DNA from 3 places in the Companilactobacillus sp. FL22-3 genome. Region 2 is predicted to be linked to each of the others. Evidence: predicted binding sites of a transcription regulator. Region 2 holds the regulator's gene; each other region holds the start of a gene.
The links. Region 2 encodes LexA, which represses DNA repair genes until DNA is damaged. Its sites were predicted from a motif close to CNAACANNTGTTNG; they were not measured.

Region 1 (2,279 bases), on a different contig from region 2:
ACTATACTTTACGTCTTTTTTCTTAAGAAAATTCTTGTCAATTCGGGACAGGATGATCTTTAAGTCATTATTCATAAGCATTCCCACCATTGTGGCCACCAACCAAAGTAGCTCGATGAATGGCAGTGCCACCTTTTAGCAGACTATTGGCGTAGACGATCGATTCAAAGCCATAGCGTGCCCTGATCTGATCGATGACTGACAACTTATCCTCATCTTGACACTGCTGTTCGACTGGCGTAAAAAAGTTTAATTGCTGTGCCTGTTTGTCGACCAATTTAGATGAATAAACGGCCAAGTTTCTGACCGGCTGCCCTTGCCAATAACTCTCGAACAAATGAATCAATAACTCCGATATCTCATTGTCATTGTCGGTATGATTCAAATTACCGGCAACGCTAAAACCACCACGTTCGCCCTCTTCTTTAGCCGCAAAAGCATAACTGACACTCAAATACAGACAGCCTGCTTGCTTATGATGATGACGCAACCTGGAAGCGACTTGTTGCCCCATCTCTTTGATGACTGTCTCAATCTCTGACTTTTGGTAGTAATCACGGGGCAGGACTTGCCAATTGCCAATACTGTGATTCTTCGGCATGATTTTATCGGACAAATTCGGGCGGTCGATACCCCAAGCTATCGCAAAAATCTGTTCTCCAATCAAACCTAATTCTTGTTTTAAATAAAAAGGATTGGTGTGTGCCAGTTCATTAATATTATGGATACCTAAGCGATTGAGCCGTTTCTCCGTTCGCTTAGCGATACTCCAGACATCAGTCATATTGGGAATCGTCCAAATTTTCTCTGGGACAGTTTCATAATGAATCTCGCCCATTAACTCGGGATCGTGCTTGGCATAAATATCTAATGCAATCTTAGCTTGAACTGGATTATCACCAATACCGACATTCGTATAAAGACCCAGACGTTTGCGGACTGTCTTTTGAATCAAGCGAGCCACGGCTCTTGGAGTATTGCCAAACAAATGCCAAGACTTAGTCATATCAAGAATGGACTCATCGATTGAGTAAGGCCAAACATCCGATTCAGCCGCAAATTCCCGAAAAATATTGTTGATCTGCAAGTTACGTTTAATGTAGAGATTCATTCGTGGCGGTACAACGATCAAATTGGGATCTTGTGGCAGATCTCGTTGACGGGAAACATTTGCTTTTAGATGGAAAACCTTTTTTGCTCTCGGGGAGGTTGCTAAAATTAAGCCACCATTCGTGTTATCAGCTTCACTCATAACAACCAATAGTTCTTTTAAAGGATTGAGTCCACACATAGTTGCTTCAACACTAGCATAAAACGATTTATTATCGATCAAAAAGAATACGCCATGGGGTTCTTTGCTATAATCTATCGTTCTATCCTCCTATCTGTCTACAATTTTATTATACGAACGCATGTTCTATTTTTCAAGAAAAAAATTCAAGTAAAGACTTTAATCCCTACTTGAATCGAATCGAAATTTATTTTTCTAAATCAGATAATTGCTTGAAATCATCATCAGTTAATTCAACATTAGCTGCACTAATATTATCTTGTAAATGTTCAACTGAACTAGTTCCCGGAATTGGCAAGATATTATCAGAACGTTTCAAGAGCCATGCCAAAGTAATCTGAGCGGGACTGACGCCATATTTAGTAGCAATTCCAGTTAATGGACTATCAGCTTTGGCCAAATTACCAGTATTCAGTGGGAACCAAGGCAAAAAGGCAATACCTTGAGCTTGGCAATAATCAACGATGGCATCGTCACCTTTGTGATTACCAACATTGTACATATTTTCCACCGCGTCGATCTTAGCAATCTTTTGAGCCGCCTGTAACTCTTCCAAAGAAACTTGACTGATACCAATATGCTTGATCTTACCTTCATCTTGTAGCTTCTTTAATTCACCAACTTGTTCCTCTAGTGAATAATGAGAATCAATCCGATGTAAGAACAATAAGTCTTCGTGGTCACGCTTGAACTTACGCAACGATAATTCAACCTCTTGACGTAAGAAAGCTGGGACACCAACAGGAATCCACTTTTCTGGACCTACCCGAACTTGACCAACTTTATCAGAAATAAAGATTTTGTCCGAATCTTTATATTCTGCTAAAGCTTGAGCCAAATAGTCGTCGGCATTCCAAGGACCATATGAATCAGCTGTATCAATGAAATTAACCCCTAGATAAAAAGCACGCTTGATAACCTCAACTGCTTGATCAGGGTCTTTATAAGGTCCCCAGACGCCAGGGCCAGTTAATTGCATCGTACCGTA
Region 2 (2,279 bases):
CTTCATGTACCATCTAGCGATGAAGAAACCGCCGACTAGACCGACTAGTAAAGCTATCACGCCAACGACTATTGTTGTACCCATTTATGTTCTCACCCTTTCCATACACTTATTAATATTACAAAAAAAGTTAACTAATTGAAAGCCTAATCGTCACGCAATCCTTTTTTTCGTTGAATTTCGCGAACTTTTTCTGGAGTGACTTCTTTTCCGTCTTTATCGTAAACTTGCAGCATTTCGATTTGTGACTTGAAAGCAGCCCGAAAGTTCTTCAAATATTCCTTTCGCAATTGGGCTTGTTGGTCCTCTTCTTCTTTGGTAATCGTACCGTTTTTGGCCTTGTGGGCTAATTCATTGATCTTTTTAAGTAATTCGTCTTGTTCTTTCATTTTTCATTACTCCCCAATACAATCGAACACTTGTTTGAACTTGTATTCAAATTTTGATACAATCTATTTAAGATATTAACAATGAGGTGTTCTAATGTCAAAAGCTGAAGGCTCTAAACAGTCACAAATTTTACAATGCATTTATGATTATTTAGATGAACATGGATATCCGCCCACTGTCAGAGAAATCTGCGAAGCTGTAGATTTGTCATCAACATCAACGGTCCATGGTCATCTCTCACGTCTTGAGAAAAAAGGTTACATCCAACGTGACCCTACCAAACCTCGCGCTATTGAATTAACTGGCGCAGGTTTGAACTCGATTGGCGTCAAATCAAAACAGATTCCGATCTTGGGTGCCGTTGCTGCTGGTCAACCAATTACCGCAGAACGTAACCCTGATGGATACTTCCCTATCCCACCAGACTTAAATCGTGATTCTGGCGAATTGTTCATGCTAGAGATCCACGGAGAAAGTATGATCAACGCTGGTATCTATGATGGCGATCATGTAATCGTCCACGAACAAAGTTCAGCTAACAATGGTGAGATCATCATTGCCATGACGGAAGACATCGAAGCTACATGTAAGAGATTCTACCAAGAGAATGGTCACTATCGCTTACAACCGGAAAATGACACAATGGACCCAATTATTCTAGATTCAGTCGAAATTCTTGGTAAAGTTGTGGGCTTATATCGTTCACAAATCTTCTAATCCAAATAGAGAATTGATATTCCCAATTCCTAACTAAAGAAATTCCAGTTGTTAACTAACTAGTTAACTGACTGGGATTTTTTTAATCAAGATTCAAATTCACTGACTTCAAAGCTTCCTCCACCACAAACATGACGCTTTCACTCTGTTGTAGGCGTTGTCTTACTTGAAGAAAATCTTGCTCACGGATGATTTTTTCAAAAGCAACGAATTCTTGATACATTCGATGAGGATAAACTTTATTATCGACATGTTCAACTAATTGTTTTTGATTGTCGTAAATATCAAATGACTCTAATCGATTAGTGGGACCGTTGACAATAATCGACCCTAGACTTCCTTGAAGGCTAGTTTGACGCTTAGGGACGACAGAATCTTTCGCACCAATAGCAACTGCCTTACAATTGTCGTAGTCCATCAAAAGAATCCCAGAAGTATCAACACCTCGAGCAATATTGGGCAGATATTTGACTTGTTTAGGACGCCCTAATAAACCGACAATGAAATGGATATTATAGATATTTAAGTCTAACAGTGCGCCGCCACCTTTTTTAGCATCAAACGCCGGTAAGATCTGTCCCGCTAAAAAATCGTCGTAACGAGTGGAATACTGCGAATAATTGCTTTCAATCAATTTCATATCACCGATCTGTGGTAATTTCTGCTTTAAATCAAGATAATTTTGCAAATATTGATTGGTGATCGCCTCTAACAAAAATAACTGCTTATCTTGGGCGATTTGCTTGAGAATTTCAAACTCTGACAATTTTACCGTAAAGGGCTTTTCAACGATGACATTCTTGCCATGTTCCAAAGCTTTTTTAGCAAAACTGAAGTGTAAAAAATTCGGTACCGCAATATAGACTGTATCGAACCCTCCATCTGCTAAAGCTGTATCAAAATCGGTGTAAATTGCGCCAATGTGATATTTAAGCTTCAATTGATGCAACACGTCCAAACTTCTTTGCGTCCCTATCAATGCAGTTAATTCGGTATCAGGCAAGTCCTTAGTGATGGTCAAAAAATCATGCACGATGTTCCCTGACCCAATAATTGCTAATTTCATTCGTAGAGTGCTCCTCGTTGTTTTAATTTTTAATCCATTAAAACACCTTCAGAAATCTTTTAGGGGCAAATATACTAAATGGTAATTGAAATTAAAAAAATTCCTA
Region 3 (2,279 bases), on a different contig from region 2:
TTAGCAATTGCTTGATCACTGATCGTGGCCGAATACATATCCCGCGAACGACTCACTAAATTGTGAACTTCATCGATCAAGAAAAAGTTGTCCGTATCTTTTTCCACAAAGAAACGTTGCAAGTAAACCAGTGGATCAAATAAGTAGTTGTAATCACAAATAATCAAGTCGCAAAACAAAGAAGCATCTAAGGAAAATTCAAATGGATCAACCATATGTTTTCGTGCGTATCTTTCAACCACCGAACGTGTAATAGCATCTTCATTCGTCAACAAGTCTGCCAAAGCCGGTTTCAAGCGGTCATAATAGCCTACCATATAAGGATTTTCTTCCGGTGGAACGTCGATTTCTTCAGGAAAACGAATTTTATCTTTGGCCGTCAAAGTCATACTTTTGATTTTTAATCCGTGATTGGCCATTAAAGTAACCGTCTCTTCAGCCACATGGCGCGTACTTTGCTTAGCAGTTAAATAAAACAGTCGTTGAATCTTCTCTTCGCCCATAGCCTTAATTGCTGGAAAAAGGGTTGAAATCGTCTTACCAGTACCAGTCGGTGCTTCCACAAATAATCTTTTTTTGAGCACGATAGTTTTATACACGGCCGCCGCTAATTCATGTTGGCCAGTTCGAAATTTTGGAAAAGGAAACGCCAATTGTTTGATAGATTCATTGCGCGTTTTTCGTAACTTTGCTCTAAGAACTAACCAATATTCGTACTCGTCGATCAATTCTTGAAAAAATTTCGTCAAGCTAGCCCGATTCAATACTTGATCATTAGTCGTTACGGCTTCGTTATTCACTTGAAAATAAGTCAGACGCAAGGTAACTTCATCAAATTCTGGATGGTCTTGTAAGATGATATAACCATAAACTTTGACCTGAGCCCAATACAATTCTAGGGTGTTATCGCTTAAATCTTCATAAGCTTGCTCTGAAGTTTTGATTTCTTCAATCGTTATTTTGTCAGCTTGGGCAGTGATGCCATCGGCTCTACCAGAGATCAGGTATTGCGTATCATTCATAGTAACAGCCGTCTTTAAATAAACTTCACTTTGATAATTTACGTCTTTTGAACGCAACTTTTGGAGATGACGATGGATTCGGGCTCCATTTTGCGCCGTGTTCTGACTGTTCTTAACCTCAATGAGGTCTCCGCTACGCAGAACGAATTCTACCAATTGACGAATTCCAATCTTAGTCGTCATGACTTACCTCCCAAATTACTAAGTTACATTGTAAAACATGTGTTCGACTTTGTCTGTAATCATTTCTTTTTCGGTGACGTTTTCACTAGAAACTTATATAATTATATGTATCACACGATTGAGCAGGGAGGGACGCAAAATGACCAAAGACACGAAACGGATTTTACGTGAAGCCTTGTGTACCACACTCCACCACAAAAATATCGATCAAATTACAGTTAAAGATATTGTGACGGAATGCCATCTGACTCGACAGACCTTTTACAATCATTTCTCTGATATTTATGAGTTAGTTGAATATTCCGCTAGTCTAGAAGCTAAAGAGATTCTTGAGCGGACTGCTAACTACGAACACTGGCAGGAAGGTTTTTATCAGATCATGCTCTTAACTAAAAAAAATCAAAAGATCACCAAGAATACTTATCAATCTGCCTATCGCGACGTTATGCTCAAATATCTTTTTAAAGTACTATACAGTTATGTGATAAACATTGTGGAAAAGCAAGCTGTCGGTTTGAACGTTGAACAACGTCACAAGAATTTCATCGCCCATTTTTACAGTTTGGCTTTCATTTCACTGATTTTCGATTGGTTCCGTCATGATATGAAAGAAGATCCTCAAGAACTGGTTAATGAGATCGAAGTATTAATCGGCGGAGATTTCAAAAGCGCTTTACATAAATATGCAAATTAAGAGCCATCTAAACCTCAAGACAAGGGTTAGATGGCTCTTTGCAATTTTAAGCAATTATTAAAAAATTATTCTTACTTCATTTTTCCTACTAAGATGGTGGCACCAACAGTTATTTCAGAAACTGGGCTCCAATCGATCAGGCTGTTATCCACATTAAATAATAACGGCGTCATACCGATAAAAGCTGCCCTTTGCGCTTCGGAAACTGAGTACGTCTTAGTGGCATCAATCTGATCGACCAGTTGATAGTGCTCTTGGAAGTAATCCAACACCTTTTGATTGGAATAACTGGCTTGTTGCAGTTGATCTTGAGCTTGTTTTCGCAATTCCTGGACATGATATTGGTTGGGAATAACTTTGAGCACAAATCCTCCCGGTTG

Region 1: ACYT32_RS03545 (Y-family DNA polymerase) is a predicted target of LexA. The motif match lies at 1,406-1,419, and genes of this name have one in related genera.
Region 3: ACYT32_RS00475 (ATP-dependent DNA helicase) is a predicted target of LexA. The motif match lies at 1,238-1,251, and genes of this name have one in related genera.

The regions. Positions count from the first base shown of each region.
Region 1 covers NZ_JBTYYZ010000003.1:46,089-48,367, forward strand. The annotation lists gene ACYT32_RS03540 (acetyl-CoA carboxylase) at 1-75, opposite strand, end outside; gene ACYT32_RS03545 (Y-family DNA polymerase) at 68-1,369, opposite strand; gene ACYT32_RS03550 (aldo/keto reductase) at 1,479-2,270, opposite strand.
Region 2 covers NZ_JBTYYZ010000002.1:128,148-130,426, reverse strand. The annotation lists gene ACYT32_RS02670 (YneF family protein) at 1-84, opposite strand, end outside; gene ACYT32_RS02665 (DUF896 domain-containing protein) at 147-389, opposite strand; gene lexA (transcriptional repressor LexA) at 484-1,107, shown strand; gene ACYT32_RS02655 (Gfo/Idh/MocA family protein) at 1,190-2,173, opposite strand.
Region 3 covers NZ_JBTYYZ010000001.1:105,327-107,605, forward strand. The annotation lists gene ACYT32_RS00475 (ATP-dependent DNA helicase) at 1-1,205, opposite strand, end outside; gene ACYT32_RS00480 (TetR/AcrR family transcriptional regulator) at 1,345-1,899, shown strand; gene ACYT32_RS00485 (methyltransferase domain-containing protein) at 1,971-2,279, opposite strand, start outside.